One region of the Paenibacillus taichungensis genome, then DNA from elsewhere that is predicted to be linked to it. Evidence: predicted binding sites of a transcription regulator. Region 1 holds the regulator's gene; the other holds the start of a gene.
What was found. The regulator CtsR, encoded in region 1, represses protease genes until heat stress. The targets are predictions, from matches to a motif close to ATGGTCAATAAAGGTCAAACA.

Region 1 (8,556 bases):
TACATCACGGAATGTGTGTATGATTTTCAGTTCTACAATGATTTCAAGAAGCTATGCTTCGACAAATCGCGTTTGGTGGCGATGGCGGAGGGGTTCCACACGTACCCATCCCGAACACGACCGTTAAGCCCTCTAGCGCCGATGGTACTTGGACCGCAGGGTCCTGGGAGAGTAGGACGCCGCCAAGCGAAGAACCACTGCCGATGTTATTCGGTGGTGGTTTTTATTTGCGTTTTTTACTATAGATCACAGGTGGAACAATTATAATACACGAAAAAAATATTCCCGAGAGATGCCAGCGCATCTCTTGTTTGACTTTGTCCCGTTCCTCTGACACACTCATAAATGGATACATACATCACGTATCAGGCCAAGATTTGAAAGATATCATAACTTAGAGAACGGGGTGCAGGACGATATGGAAATTCAGAAATTAACCGTTGATGATTTTGAGCCAGCGATGGCACTCTCCGAGTATGCTTTTCAAGTGGTAATGAGTGAAGAACAAACGGAGAAGCGACGGAGTCAATTTGATTCTCAGGATATATGGGGTGTATTTGAGGAAGGACAATTGGGTGCCAAACTTCACATTATTCCTTTTCAAACCTATATTCATGGGAGATCGTTCGAGATGGGCGGTATTGCGGGAGTAGCGACATGGCCTGAATATAGACGTAAAGGCTGGGTAGCTGGACTGTTGAAGCATGCGCTAGAGGAAATGAACCGTAAGAAACAAAGTATATCGTTTTTGCATCCGTTCTCTTTTGCGTTTTATCGGAGATATGGATGGGAGACGTATGTTGAGTTTAAACGATATAAAGTGTGTACAGCTCATCTACCTGCGAAAAAGGCAACCCCTGGAACAATTCGACGTGGCGATCCGGGACTCAGCATATTAAAGGAAGTATACAGTGCGTATGCTGAGCGCTATAACGGAACTTTGATCCGGGATGATGCGAGATGGGAGAACTCAGTTCTCACTAATGGAGCCAGCCAGAAGGCTGTATATTATGATGAAGCTGGTAAAGCACAAGGCTATGTTTTATATGAGGTTAAGGAAAGAAAGTTTACCATTAGAGAGATCATTTACTTGAATGAAGAGGCAAGACAAGGTTTATGGACCTTTATTGCGAACCATGATTCCATGATTGAGGAAGTAACTTTACAGGCACCAGCCAGTGATATGCTTGCTTTTCAATTAGACAATCCGCGGATTCAGCAGGAAGTTATACCATTCTTCATGGCTCGTATTGTGAGTGTAGAACAATTTATTTCACAGTATCCTTTTGCGAGCCCAGACTCACCAGTACAGATTAATCTCCAGGTAGAGGATGCACATGCACCATGGAATGAAGGGGTATGGCAGTTGAATGTGGCGATGAACGGTACAGCTTCGATTTGGAAAACATCTGAGCCGGCTGCTAAAGATCAAACTGTTAAAGTAGACATCCAGGCGCTTACCGCAATACTGATGGGGTATCGCAGGCCCGCAGAGATGGCTCAAATAGGTAGAATTGAAGGACCAAATGGAGCGATTAAGGCTCTGGAACAAGCGATTCCTAAACGGGAAACGTATTTACTTGATTTTTTCTGATCCTCATAGAGTAACGAATATTCTAGGATCAATTTTGTAGATTTAACTTGTATAGCATTACGTTGCTAGTGTGAGACAAATGGACTTCTCCAGCTATTTTGGAGAGGTTTTTTTGTGTCAGCCGAATATTTCGTGTAAAATCGTAAAAAATGAATAGTGCTCCCTCTTGGCAAAACCACAAAATATGCTATAATGTATATAAAGTCAAAGAAAGTCAAAGTCAACTAAAGGTTAAATACTTACGTAGCTTTCTTTCTGCAATCCGGTGGTGGGAGCCATTTTAAAGGTAGTGCACATCAGCGGATAAAAGCAATATTAAAGGACCTTCGAGCGTCCTTCGCTCTCCCGTTAAAGACCGTTGAAGATCAGTTTCGCTGTTTCCTTGATTGGTTAAATGGGTTGAGAAGGTGTACTCTGTAGGGGCGTGTGGGTCCTTATTGACTTAACGTTTCAGACAGTGGAGGATGAGTGGATGCGTAATATCTCTGATATTATCGAACAATATCTGAAGAGTATTTTGCATGAAAGTCCCGAAGGAATGGTCGAAATTCAACGTAATGATCTGGCTGACCAATTTTCATGTGTGCCTTCCCAGATCAATTATGTCATCAGCACCCGATTTACACTCGAAAAAGGTTACCTTGTAGAGAGTAAACGTGGCGGCGGCGGTTATGTTCGCATACAGCGGATTGAATTGCCGGCTCACTCGGCTCTGCATAACCATTTGCACCATAGTATTGGAGATGAGATCGGGCAGACAGCTGCCGAAGGTCTGATCTACCAACTGGAAGAAGCACGTTTCTTAAGCAAAAGGGAAGCCGGGTTGATGCGGGCAGCTGTATCGAGAGAGATTATATTGGTCAAACTTCCTTACCGGGATCAAATTCGTGCCAGAATGTTAAAGGCGATGTTAATATCTTTGCTCGGTAAATGAAAACTATCGGGATCAAGGGGGTACATCATTGTGCTGTGCCAAGAATGCAACAAACGTCCGGCAACACTCCATTTCACGAAAATCGTGAACGGAGAGAAAACGGAATTCCATATTTGTGAGTCATGCGCTCGTGAAAAAGGGGAAATGATTCCGGGAACATCCAACGGATTTTCCATTCATAACTTATTGTCCGGGTTGCTTGATTTTGAGCCTACAGGCAAAAATGGCAGTGCAGGAGCAACACCTGCGCAATCCCTTCGTTGTGAAGAATGCGGGATGACCTATTCACAGTTTAGCAAAATTGGCCGCTTTGGCTGTAGCTCATGTTATAAATATTTTGACAGTCGTTTGGATCCGCTATTCAAACGGGTTCATGGTAGCACTTCCCACGTGGGTAAAGTGCCTGCACGAGCTGGTGGTCGCATCAAGGTGAAACGACAGATTGCTGATCTGAAACGGGATCTTCAGGAGAGCATAACGCAAGAGGAGTTTGAAGAAGCTGCTCAAATTCGTGATCAGATCAGGGAACTTGAAAAAGAAATAGCTCAGGAGTAAAGTTTGTGATGAGTAGGAGGGATGCGTAATGCCTAATCTTCGTTTTACAGAGAAGGCGCTCAGCGACTGGATGCGCAGTGATGCGGCTGATTCCGAAATCGTCATTAGCAGCCGGGTCCGGATCGCACGCAACCTGCAGCATTATCCGTTTCCGATGCTGGCTTCCAATGAGCAATCGGAAGAAGTGCTGAATAAGCTGAGCGAAGTACTTCAATACGATGACGTTCATGCCTTTGGAGATTTTCATACCTTGGATCTGATTGATATCGATGACCTTGACAAACGGGTGCTGGTAGAGAAACATCTGATCAGTCCTAGTCTTGCCAACGAATCCAGAAATGGTGCGGTTATTCTCAGTGAGGATGAATCTGTCAGTATTATGATTAATGAAGAGGATCATCTTCGTATCCAGTGCCTCTATCCGGGGTTCCAGGTGAAAGAAGCCTGGGAGAAAGCTTCCGCCATAGATGATGCTTTTGAAGCGCATGTGGATTATGCTTTTGATGACCGCAGAGGATATTTAACCAGCTGTCCTACGAATGTAGGTACAGGTGTAAGAGCATCTGTCATGATGCATTTGCCCGCTCTGGTGATGACACAGCAGATTGGCCGCATTTTAACGGCAGTCTCCCAAGTCGGACTGACTGTACGGGGAATTTACGGTGAAGGCAGTGAGGCGATGGGTAACCTGTTCCAGATCTCGAACCAGATCACACTGGGGCAGACGGAACAAGAAGTCATTGATAACCTGCATAGTGTTGTGTTACAGATGATTGGGCATGAGCGTACTGCTAGAGAACGGTTAATTACCGACTCTAGGCTGCGAATTACCGACAGGGTTATGCGTTCATACGGCATTCTGTCCCATGCAGCCATCGTCGATTCGAAGGAAGCTGCACAGCGTCTGTCTGATGTTCGACTTGGCGTAGATCTCGGCTTGTTGGACGGCTTGTCCATAACCGTGATGAACGAGTTGAATGTGATGACGCAGCCGGGCTTTTTGCAAAAAACATTTGGGGAAGACATGCGGACAGATGAGCGTGACATATATCGGGCTCAGTTGATCCGTGATACGATCAGTGCAGCCAATCAATCTTAGGTTGATCAAGAGTTGTTTATAAAGGTTTCACGTCGCATCTGCGGCTTTTATATAATAGAGCATTTCTATAAATGAATGCTGAATGATTTTATTCGCAGCATGGCTGCAAACAAAAATGATATGAAGAATACGGTGGGATCCTTTTAACAGCCCCCGTTTTATCCAAAACCATGGAGGTGCAGGAGATATGATGTTTGGAAGATTTACGGAACGGGCCCAAAAGGTGCTCGCATTGGCGCAGGAAGAAGCTGTCCGTCTTGGTCATAATAACATCGGTACAGAGCACATTTTGCTCGGCCTCATTCGTGAAGGCGAAGGCATCGCAGCCAAAGCGCTGATCGGCCTGGGACTCGGATTGGAAAAAATTCAAGATGAAGTAGAAACGCTGATTGGCCGTGGCCAAGAGCAACCTACGAACATTGCATATACGCCTCGTGCGAAAAAAGTAATTGAACTGTCTATGGATGAAGCTCGCAAATTGGGCCATACCTATGTAGGCACAGAGCATATCCTGCTGGGATTGATCCGTGAAGGCGAAGGGGTTGCGGCACGTGTGCTGAACAACCTGGGTATTAGCTTGAACAAGGCACGTCAACAAGTACTGCAATTGCTTGGCAGCAGCGAAGCTGTATCCAGTCATAACGGTACACCTGCCAATGTCAGCACACCAACACTGGACAGTCTGGCACGTGACCTTACGGCGTATGCCAGAGAGAACAACCTGGACCCAGTGATTGGACGTAGTAAAGAAATCGAACGTGTTATTCAGGTTCTGAGCCGTCGTACCAAGAATAACCCGGTACTGATTGGTGAGCCAGGTGTAGGTAAAACAGCCATCGCTGAAGGACTTGCACAAAAAATTATCGCCAACGCAATTCCGGAGACTTTGCGTGACAAACGTGTCATGACCTTAGATATGGGTTCGGTTGTTGCAGGTACAAAATATCGTGGTGAATTCGAAGATCGTTTGAAAAAAATTATGGATGAAATTCGTCAAGCGGGTAACATTGTCCTGTTCATCGACGAATTGCATACCCTGATTGGTGCAGGCGGAGCGGAAGGTGCAATTGATGCTTCGAACATTTTGAAACCAGCTTTGGCCCGTGGAGAATTGCAGTGCATCGGTGCAACAACACTGGATGAATACCGCAAATATATCGAGAAAGATGCTGCCCTGGAGCGCCGTTTCCAACCGATCACGGTGGATCAGCCTTCTCCAGAAGAAGCAATTCAGATTTTACACGGCTTGCGTGATCGTTACGAAGCGCATCACCGGGTGAAAATTACGGATGAGGCGATTGTGCAGGCGGTTAAACTGTCTGATCGGTACATTACAGACCGTTTCCTACCGGATAAAGCGATCGACCTGATTGATGAGGCGGGCTCCAAAGTAAGATTGAACTCTTACACGATCCCACCAAACCTCAAACAATTGGAAAGCCGTCTCGAAGATATCCGTAAGGAAAAAGACGCAGCGGTTCAAAGCCAAGAATTCGAGAAAGCAGCAGCTCTGCGTGACACGGAACAAAAAATCCGTGAAGAGCTGGATGTAACGAAGAACCAATGGAAAGAAAAACAAGGTCGCACGGATTCTGAAGTAACGCCTGAGGATATTGCGCAAGTGGTAGCCAACTGGACTGGAATTCCGGTGAACAAGCTGAAAGAAGAAGAAACACAACGCTTGATGAACCTGGAGTCTATTCTTCATGAACGTGTCATTGGCCAAGATGAGGCTGTGAAGTCTGTCAGTCGTGCAGTTCGTCGTGCTCGGGCCGGATTGAAAGATCCGAAACGTCCGATGGGTTCATTTATCTTCCTAGGTCCTACCGGGGTAGGTAAAACCGAGCTCGCTCGTGCACTTGCTGAAGCCATGTTTGGCGATGAAAATGCAGTGATCCGGATCGATATGTCCGAGTATGGTGAGAAGCATTCCACTTCCCGACTCGTCGGAGCGCCTCCGGGATATGTGGGATATGAAGAAGGTGGACAACTGACAGAGAAAGTTCGTCGTAAACCTTACTCCGTCGTCCTGCTCGATGAGATCGAGAAAGCACATCCGGAAGTATTTAACATCTTGCTGCAAGTGCTTGAGGATGGTCGTCTGACGGATTCCAAAGGTCGCGTTGTTGACTTCCGAAATACATTGATTATTCTGACATCCAACGTGGGTGCTGAAGCGATCAAACGTAACTCTACACTCGGCTTCACAGCAGTTGTGGATGCAGGGGCGGATTATGATAACATGAAGGGTAAAGTCATGGATGAGCTGAAGAAAAGCTTCCGTCCAGAGTTCCTTAACCGGATTGATGAAATTATCGTGTTCCACTCTCTGGAACAGAAACACATTGCAGAGATTGTTACCCTCATGAGTGAGGAGCTTCGGAAACGGCTACGTGAATACGAGGTTGACTTCGAACTCACCGACAATGCCAAGGATTTCCTTGCTAAAGCCGGCTTCGATCCAGCTTATGGTGCTCGTCCGCTTCGTCGGGCGATCCAGAAGCATATCGAAGACAAATTGTCTGAAGAGTTGCTCACGGGTAATGTGACCAAAGGTGATTCGTTGCTCATCGATGAAGAGAACGGAGCCTTGTCTGTAACGAAAAAAGAAGTTGTTGTTCCTTCCACTGAGGAAATTGAAACGAAATAAGTGACACTTAACTAGTGACATAACTAATGAGTCTGATATATAAAACAAAAATCCTTTCTGACTTTAGTCGGGAAGGATTTTTGTTTTTTTTTGTGCCAGTCAGAGCCCCAAAGCTGTTGTTTATCAGAAAACAAACGTTGAACTGGCTACGAACATGTGTAAAGTTTGCGATAATCCTTTACGAAAAATCTCAAACAATGGTAAACTTTTATTAACCCTGCACGTCAGGGAGTTTAGGCAAAATTCGTCGAAAAATGCAAAATGCTGTTATAAAATAAATCCTAGGAGTGCTGAAGTGGCCAAAGTTAAAACCAAGTTTCAGTGTACGGAATGCGGCTATGAAGCCCCCAAATGGTACGGCAAATGTCCGGGTTGTCAGTCTTGGAATTCAATGGTGGAAGAAACCGAAACGGTGGTCAAAACACAAGGAAGAAATTCCCCTCTTTTTGAGAGTAAAGATAAGCCACTTCCCATCATAGATATAGATAGCGGTCAGGAACCGCGTGTACAGACTGGAATTGAAGAGCTGAACCGGGTTTTGGGCGGCGGAATTGTTCCAGGATCTCTCGTTCTGGTGGGCGGAGACCCCGGAATCGGAAAATCAACGTTGATGTTGCAGACATCTCATGCATTGACTCATTCAGGTTTGCGCGTGTTATATGTCTCAGGCGAGGAATCAGTTAAGCAAACGAAATTGCGGGCTGACCGTCTAGGTGCGCTGTCTCCTGAGTTATATGTACTATGTGAGACCAATATGGAGCGGGTTGAGGAAGCGGTGGAGCAGATCCAGCCGCATTTTCTAGTCATCGACTCCATTCAGACCGTATATCTGCCAGAAGTCACCAGTGCTCCCGGCAGTGTAGCTCAGGTAAGGGAATGTACATCACGGTTCATGCGGATCGCCAAAGGGCGAGGCATTGCAACCGTACTTGTGGGGCATGTTACGAAAGAAGGTGCTATTGCCGGTCCACGTATGTTGGAGCATATGGTGGACTGTGTTCTTTATTTTGAAGGAGAGCGGCATCATACGTATCGCCTTTTACGTGCGGTGAAGAACCGTTTTGGTTCGACCAATGAAATCGGTATTTTTGAAATGGGTGAAGATGGACTTCGTGAAGTAGGTAACCCTTCTGAGCTCTTTTTGTCAGAACGTCCACTGGGTGTGGCTGGTTCTACCGTAGTTGCCAGCATGGAGGGCACACGTCCTCTGCTTGTGGAATTGCAGGCATTGATTTCAACCACACATTTCCCTTCTCCTCGACGTATGGCGACAGGGGTAGATCTCCATCGATTAAATTTGATTATTGCGGTCTTGGAGAAACGGATGGGCATGTTCCTACAAACACAGGATGCTTATCTGAACGTAGCTGGTGGCGTGAGATTAGATGAGCCGGCAGTGGATTTGGCGGTTGCTGTAAGTATCGCATCCAGCTTGAGAGATGTGCCGACCAAGCCAGATGACGTCATCTTTGGGGAAATCGGTTTGACGGGTGAAGTTCGGGCCGTTTCACGGGCTGAACAACGTGTAAAAGAAGCTCAAAAATTGGGCTTCAAGCGTGTCATTTTACCAGAAAAAAGCTTAAAGGGCTGGAAACATCCTCGCGGGATACAACTGATCGGTGTGAATACCGTGGCAGATGCACTAGCGGTTGCTTTAGATTAGGGGGCATAACAAGATGAAAGATTCGAGCCAACTGGATAATATGAACGAATTGTTAAGGCTG
Region 2 (8,556 bases), 550 kb from region 1:
TCAATAGGACCCGGAAACGTTTTCCTCAAACCGTATCAAGGGATTCCCCTTGAAAAAGAATCTAATCTTGTTTATACTAAAATGGTTATTTTGTACGTGATTGCCTACGTGAACATGCGAATTTTGGAGGGGAAAGTATACAATGAAAGCAACTTGGGAAAAGATAGAGAAGAACCTTGGGGTTCTTGAGGTTGAAGTGGGTGCAGATCGTGTAACTGCAGCACTCGACAAAGCTTTTAATAAAGTAGTTAAACAAGCAAACGTACCTGGATTCCGTAAAGGTAAAGTTCCACGTTCGATCTTCGAAGCTCGTTTTGGTGTGGAAAGCTTGTATCAAGAAGCGATTGACATTTTGCTTCCTGAAGCTTACACAGAAGCAATCGACCAAACGGATATCTTCCCGGTTGATCGTCCTGACGTAGACGTCGAGCAATTCGCTAAAGGACAAGTATTCAAGTTCAAAGCGAAAGTAACCGTTAAACCTGAAGTTACACTGGGTGACTACAAAGGCGTTGAAGTTGCTGTAGCCAAACATGAAGTAACGGATGTAGAAGTGACTGAAGAGCTCGAGCGTCTTCAACAACGTCACGCAGAACTCGTTGTTATCGACGAAGGCGCTGCACAAAACGGCGACGTTGCTGTAATCGACTTTGACGGTTCCGTTGATGGTGTACCGTTCGAAGGCGGACAAGCTGAGCGTTATTCCCTGGAACTTGGTTCCAACACATTCATCCCAGGATTTGAAGAGCAGGTTGTGGGTCTTTCCACAGGCGACTTCAAAGACGTTGAAGTAACTTTCCCAGAGAGCTACCATGCAGCTGAACTGGCTGGCAAAAAAGCGGTATTCAAAGTGAAAGTACATGAAATCAAACGTAAACAACTTCCTGAACTGGATGACGAGTTTGCAAAAGATGTTAGCGAATTCGATACGCTTGAAGAGTACAAAGCTGACCTGAAAACGCAATTGGAATCCCGCAAAGCAGATGAAGCCAAAGCAGCTCAAGAAAATGCTGTTGTAGAAAAAGTGGCTGAAAATGCTGAAGTGGATATTCCTTCTGCAATGATCGACAGCGAAGTACAAAACATGATGCGTGATTTCGACAACCGTCTGCGCAACCAAGGTATGAACCTGGAAATGTTCCTGAGCTTCTCCGGTCAAACACAAGCTGACCTGAGAGGACAAATGCAGGAAGATGCTTCCAAACGTGTTCGTAACAACCTGGTTCTTGAAGCAGTTGGTAAAGCGGAAAACATCGAAGTGTCTGACGAAGAAGTTAACCAAGAACTTGAAAAAATGGCTGAGTCTTACAAGCGTCCTGCTGAAGAGATTCGTGGCATTCTCGAGGGTAATGGTTCCCTGGACAGCCTTCGTGACGAAGTGAAACTGCGTAAAACGATCGATGTTCTCGTTGAGAACAGCAAAGTCGTTGAAGCTGTTGAAGCTCCAGCTGAAGAAGTTGCTGCAGAAGCTGACGAAAAATAAGACAAGCTGTTATGTAATGAACAGCTGAATAAACGATAAGGCACGTGAATCATTGCGTGCCTTATTTTTAAATTATGGCATCCATTTTATAGAGGATTCAGTAATAATATGGATGGAATTCGTTATGGCATTGGTTATGCACATTCAACGTCCTATGGTTCTCCTGCAAATAAAAAAAAGGTGAAACGGCATAGGATTGCTCCGATTTGCACATACATAGAAAACATGGTTAAATATGATCAGGCAAAAAAGTAAACTCACTCTGTCTTGACACCACTTGTGAAAAATGACATTGTCACAGGAACGTGTTAGAATGAATTTGGGTTTGCTTTACAGGTAGCCTATGTCTAATTACATGTAGAAAAGAGGTTGGTCTCATGAGTCTGGTGCCAATGGTTGTTGAACAAACCAATCGAGGCGAGCGGTCTTACGATATATATTCGCGTTTGCTGAAGGATCGCATTATCTTTTTAACCAGTGCGATTGATGACGATGTAGCCAATCTTGTCATAGCGCAGCTTTTGTTTTTGGCAGCCGACGATCCTGAGAAGGATATCAGCTTGTACATTAATTCACCTGGTGGTTCTGTCACCGCAGGGATGGGTATATACGATACGATGCAATATATCAAGCCGGATGTATCGACCATTTGCGTAGGTATGGCAGCAAGCATGGGCTCGTTATTGCTGACAGCCGGTGCTCCTGGCAAACGATATGCGCTGACTAACAGCGAAGTGATGATTCATCAGCCGCTTGGCGGCGTTCAAGGACAGGCTGCGGATATCAAAATTCACGCAGAATGGATTATTAAAACACGTCAGAAACTGAATCAAATATACGTCGATCGTACAGGTCAACCCCTTGAGAAAATCGAGCGGGACACAGACCGTGACTTTTTCATGAGTGCTGAAGAAGCCAAAACGTACGGCATTATTGACCAGGTGCTCAGCAGACCGATCAATTCCTAAAGGGGTGGTTTCATGTTTAAATTTAACGATGAGAAAGGGCAATTGAAATGCTCTTTTTGCGGTAAATCTCAGGAACAGGTGCGCAAGCTGGTCGCTGGACCGGGCGTTTACATTTGTGATGAATGTATCGAACTGTGCACTGAAATCGTAGAGGAAGAGCTCGGTCATGACGAAGAACTGGACCTCAAAGATATTCCAAAACCGAAAGAAATCCGCGACATTCTTGACCAGTACGTCATTGGACAGGATCAGGCGAAGAAGTCTTTGTCTGTAGCGGTTTACAATCACTATAAACGGATCAACACACAAAGCAAGATTGAGGACGTTGAATTGCAAAAAAGTAACATTTTGCTGTTAGGACCTACGGGTTCTGGTAAAACGTTGCTTGCGCAAACGATGGCCAAAATCCTTAATGTTCCTTTTGCTATTGCTGATGCAACTTCATTGACTGAAGCAGGTTATGTCGGCGAAGATGTAGAGAACATTCTGCTCAAGCTGATTCAAGCTGCTGATTATGATGTGGAAAAAGCAGAGCGCGGCATTATTTATATCGATGAAATTGATAAAGTAGCGCGTAAATCCGAGAACCCATCCATTACACGTGATGTATCGGGTGAAGGTGTTCAACAAGCGCTCCTGAAAATCCTGGAAGGAACTGTAGCTTCTGTACCGCCACAAGGTGGTCGTAAGCATCCACATCAGGAATTCATCCAGATTGATACCACCAACATCTTGTTTATTTGTGGCGGTGCCTTTGATGGTCTCGAGCAAATGATCAAACGCCGGATCGGTAAAAAAGTCATCGGCTTTAACACCGTTGCGGAACAAAAAGATCTTAAACCAGGTGAATATCTGGGTATGGTATTGCCGGAAGACTTGCTGAAATTCGGTCTGATTCCGGAGTTTGTAGGCCGTTTGCCAGTTATCTCCACTTTGGAGCCTCTGGACGAAGATACATTGGTACGGATTCTGTCCGAGCCAAAAAATGCGCTTACGAAACAATACCAAAAATTGCTTGAACTGGATAATGTAAATCTGGTGTTTGAACCAGGAGCATTACTGGCGATTGCGAAGGAAGCCATTAAACGTAACACGGGTGCACGTGGTCTGCGCGCAATCATCGAGGGCATTATGCTTGAGATTATGTACGAAGTACCTTCCCGTGATGATGTTACGAACTGTGTCATTACCGAAGAAGTCGTTGAGAAGAGAGTCGTGCCTGAACTAAGCCAATCCAAGGACGACAAGCAGGAAGAAAGTGCCTAACTAAAGGTTAATATTCCGTTTCAACACTGAAATATAGACTTGTCAGTTCTCCACTCCTGGCAGAAGGCGAATTCATGTCTCTGTCAGGGTGGAGCTTTGACGTTGTGGGGAGAGAAATCACTCATGTTTTTAAGACAAGATACACGACCCGTAAAAGTGGGTAACTTAACGATTGGTGGCAGCAACGAAGTCATCATCCAGAGCATGTGTACAACGAAAACGGCAGACGTTGAGGCGACCGTGGCAGAGATTTTGCGTTTGGAAGAAGCAGGATGCCAAGTGGTGCGTGTAACAGTGAACAATGAGGAAGCTGCAGCAGCCATCAAGGAAATCAAAAAACGGATTAATATTCCGCTCGTAGCGGACATCCATTTTAATTATAAACTGGCGCTCCTTGCGATTGAGAACGGCATCGATAAAGTACGGATTAATCCCGGCAATATCGGTAAACGTGCAAAAGTAGAGGAAGTCGTCAAAGCTTGTAAAGAGAAGGGTATTCCGATTCGAATCGGGGTAAACGCAGGATCTCTGGAAAACCATTTGCTTGAGAAATATGGTTACCCAACAGCTGATGCTATGGTAGAAAGTGCACTTTATCACATTGGTATTTTGGAAGAATTGGATTTCCATGATATCATCGTGTCTCTCAAAGCATCGGATGTGCCGATGGCGATTGAGGCGTATACCAAAGCAGCTCAAATCATTCCGTATCCGTTGCATCTGGGGATTACCGAGGCGGGTACATTGTTCTCGGGTACAATTAAAAGTTCTGCCGGTATGGGTGCTTTGTTATCGATGGGTATTGGTTCGACGATGCGGATATCGCTTAGTGCAGACCCGGTTGAGGAAATCAAGGTCGCTCGTGACCTGCTCAAAACCTTTGGTCTAATTTCCAATGCAGCTACGCTGATTTCCTGTCCTACCTGTGGGCGTTTGGATATCGATCTGTTCTCCATTGCGAATGAAGTGGAAGAGTATATCTCCAAACTCAAGGTGCCGATCAAAGTATCGGTGTTGGGTTGTGCCGTTAACGGTCCGGGTGAAGCCAAGGAAGCGGATATCGGTATTGCCGGTGCACGTGGAGAAGGCTTGTTGTTCCGTCATGGTAAAATGATCCGTAAAGTTCCGGAAGAAATCATGGTTGAGGAATTGAAAAAAGAGATCGACAAAATCGTGGAGTCCTATGAAACGACAGGCGTTATTCCTGGTCGCTCGCACTGATTGATTTATATATCGTTATGTAACAGTCCGTCATCATTGACGGGCTGTTTTTTGTTCTCAAACATACAATTTCCCGATCACCCGTTTACGTCTCGGTGAAAAGGCTATACTACCAAGTATTAGCATGATCTCATATGAGAATAGGGATAGAACAGGAGGATGTTGAGACATGGAATTTGGTATGGTCATAATGATGATTCAGTTATTTTTTGGTGTGGTGATCGGTTTGTATTTCTGGAATTTGCTTCGTGGGCAGAAAACGAATCGCGGTGCGGTTGAGCGTGAATCCCGCAAGGAACTGGAGAAGCTGCGGAAGTTGCGCTCCATTTCACTCACCAAGCCCCTGTCAGAGAAGACACGTCCGGCAACCATTAATGACATTGTAGGGCAAAAAGACGGACTTCGCGCCCTTAAAGCCGCACTATGCAGTGCTAATCCTCAGCATGTCATTATATATGGACCTCCAGGGGTAGGTAAAACAGCTGCGGCAAGGGTGGTTTTGGAAGAAGCCAAAAAGAATCCGTCATCTCCCTTCAAGGCCGATGCCAAATTCACGGAACTCGACGCCACGACGGCGCGTTTTGATGAACGGGGTATTGCTGACCCTTTGATTGGTTCAGTGCATGATCCGATCTATCAGGGAGCAGGAGCGATGGGCGTAGCTGGTATTCCTCAGCCGAAACCCGGTGCCGTTACCAAAGCGCACGGAGGGATGCTTTTTATTGATGAGATTGGTGAATTGCATTCCATCCAGATGAATAAACTGCTGAAAGTGTTGGAGGACCGCAAGGTCTTTTTGGAAAGTGCGTACTATAACTCGGAAGACACGCATACTCCTGCTTATATCCACGATATTTTTCAAAATGGCCTGCCAGCCGATTTTCGTCTGGTCGGAGCGACGACTCGTTCGCCCCATGAACTGCCTCCTGCCTTGCGCTCCCGGTGCATGGAGGTCTATTTCCGTCCATTGCTGCCCGAAGAGATTGGGCAAATCGCGGAAGATGCCGTTCAGAAAATCGGATTCAGTCCGTGTCCAGAAGCAGTGGATGTGGTTAAGCGCTATGCAACCAATGGTCGTGAAGCGGTGAATATCATTCAGCTCGCTGCGGGGCTGGCTTTGACTGAAAAACGTGAAACGTTGCAGGCTTCGGATGTGGAATGGGTTGCTGGCAGCAGCCAGATTCAGCCCAGACCAGATCGCAAGGTGCCTTTGCGGCCGCAGATCGGTTTTGTGAATGGCTTGGCCGTATATGGACCGAATATGGGCACCATTCTGGAGATCGAAGTATCCGCTGTTCCGGCTCTTCGAGATCAGGGACGAATTAACATCACGGGAGTTGTGGATGAAGAAGAGATTGGAGGCGGTTCGCGCACACTCCGGCGAAAAAGCATGGCTAAAGGCTCGGTTGAAAATGTGTTAACCGTATTAAAGGCCATGGGTATTCGTCCTAACGATTATGATTTACACGTCAACTTTCCAGGTGGAACGCCAATTGATGGCCCATCTGCCGGGATTGCTATGGCGACAGCCATTACATCAGCCATCCAGGGGCGTCCGATTGACCATGAGACAGCGATGACTGGCGAGATCAGTATTCATGGCCGGGTAAAACCGATCGGCGGTGTACTCGCCAAAGTGGAGGCTGCATTCCAGGCGGGTGCGAAGACGGTCATTATTCCGGCAGAGAACTGGCAGTCCATCTTTGAAAATCTGGATGGCTTACGTGTTATCCCGGTCGATACTGTTGAAGACGTATTCCGAGAAGTATTTGACTGGGTGCCCAATGAGGAGCAAGCCAAACAAATCAACCTTGCGGAGGAGACAGCGACACCGGCACCGGAGATTTTCCCACCGGCATCCGCATCCTATTTGCGTGCTGACTTGCCCCGTCCAGGACAGGTTACAGATTCGGGAAGCTGCTAAGCGCTTCCCTTCATTGGTTTTTTATGTGAACATTTGATAGAATAATGAATGACTACAACCTGAGAGCCATTGGAGGTGCGAAAGCGATGGGACCGAGCAAAGCGAAAGGTCGTCGTTTTCCTTTACTGCCTTTAAGAGGACTTCTCGTCTACCCGAGTATGGTACTGCATCTCGATGTGGGCCGGGAGAAATCGGTCAAGGCTTTAGAAAAAGCGATGGTAGAAGAACATTTGATTCTCCTATGTTCCCAAGCCGAGGTAAATATTGAAGAACCAACACAAGAGGACATTTTCAGAATCGGAACCGTTGCCAAGGTCAGACAGATGCTGAAACTTCCAAACGGGACGATTCGTGTACTTGTGGAAGGCTTGGAACGGGCTGAAATCATTGAATATACGGACAACGAGGAATACTATGAGGTTCTGGCTCAAGAGCTTCCTGAAGAGGAGAACAGTCATCCGGAAACGGATGCGCTGATGCGTACAGTTCTGAACCAGTTCGAAAATTATATTAATCTGTCCAAAAAAGTTACACCTGAGACACTTGCTGCTGTGTCCGATATTGAAGAACCAGGTCGCTTGGCCGATGTTATCACCAGTCACCTGTCTTTGAAGATAAAGGACAAACAGGAGATTTTGGAGACCATCGACGTTCGTGAACGGCTGGAGAAGCTGCTGGACATCCTGAACAATGAGCGGGAAGTGCTGGAGCTTGAACGTAAGATCAGTCAGCGCGTGAAGAAACAGATGGAGAAAACCCAGAAAGAATATTATCTGCGTGAGCAGATGAAGGCGATTCAAAAAGAGCTGGGTGAGAAAGAAGGCCGTGCCGGGGAAGTTGAGGAACTCCGAAATCAAATGGAGGCTCTTGACTTGCCGGACAAGGTGAAGGAAAAGGTTGAGAAAGAAATTGATCGTCTGGAGAAAATGCCATCAAGTTCTGCCGAAGGCGGCGTTATACGCAACTATGTGGATTGGCTGCTCGGACTGCCTTGGACGCAGATGACAGCCGACGATCTGGATATTCAAAAGGCTGAAGATGTGCTAAATGCAGATCACTACGGTTTGGAAAAACCGAAAGAACGTGTACTTGAATATCTGGCTGTTCAGAAGCTGGTGAAAAAGCTAAAAGGACCGATCCTCTGTCTGGTTGGACCTCCAGGGGTCGGGAAAACGTCACTTGCCCGCTCTATCGCCAGATCCCTTGGACGCGAATTCGTCAGAATATCGCTGGGGGGCGTGCGAGATGAAGCAGAAATTCGCGGTCATCGTCGCACCTATGTGGGTGCAATGCCAGGCCGTATCATTCAGGGCATGAAGACGGCGGGTTCACTCAATCCGGTGTTCCTGCTGGATGAGATCGATAAAATGGCTTCGGACTTCCGCGGAGACCCTTCCGCAGCGTTGCTCGAAGTTCTTGATCCCGAACAGAACAACACGTTCAGTGATCACTTTGTAGAGTTGCCGTTTGACTTATCTAACGTTATGTTTATTACAACTGCCAACACAGTGCATAACATTCCGCGTCCGCTTCTGGACCGGATGGAGATGCTCAATATTCCGGGATATACCGAACTGGAGAAGCTGCAAATCGCCAAAAACTATTTGCTGCCGAAACAGAAACAGGACCATGGCCTGGAAGAAGATCAGCTGAATATCGGGGATGACAGCTTGCTGCGTGTCATTCGTGAATAT

Region 2: the regulator CtsR is predicted to act here: its motif matches at 1,651-1,671, upstream of clpP (ATP-dependent Clp endopeptidase proteolytic subunit ClpP).

Annotation. Positions count from the first base shown of each region.
Region 1 is NZ_CP194720.1:6,845,731-6,854,286, forward strand. Features, by position in the region: rRNA gene rrf (5S ribosomal RNA) at 72-188, shown strand; gene ACR1R9_RS30670 (GNAT family N-acetyltransferase) at 419-1,594, shown strand; gene ACR1R9_RS30675 (CtsR family transcriptional regulator) at 2,067-2,528, shown strand; gene ACR1R9_RS30680 (UvrB/UvrC motif-containing protein) at 2,559-3,083, shown strand; gene ACR1R9_RS30685 (protein arginine kinase) at 3,112-4,182, shown strand; gene ACR1R9_RS30690 (ATP-dependent Clp protease ATP-binding subunit) at 4,370-6,832, shown strand; gene radA (DNA repair protein RadA) at 7,128-8,495, shown strand; gene disA (DNA integrity scanning diadenylate cyclase DisA) at 8,509-8,556, shown strand, end outside.
Region 2 is NZ_CP194720.1:485,643-494,198, forward strand. Features, by position in the region: gene ACR1R9_RS02295 (hypothetical protein) at 1-7, shown strand, start outside; gene tig (trigger factor) at 143-1,483, shown strand; gene clpP (ATP-dependent Clp endopeptidase proteolytic subunit ClpP) at 1,861-2,451, shown strand; gene clpX (ATP-dependent protease ATP-binding subunit ClpX) at 2,464-3,717, shown strand; gene ispG (flavodoxin-dependent (E)-4-hydroxy-3-methylbut-2-enyl-diphosphate synthase) at 3,841-4,938, shown strand; gene lonB (ATP-dependent protease LonB) at 5,108-6,862, shown strand; gene lon (endopeptidase La) at 6,949-8,556, shown strand, end outside.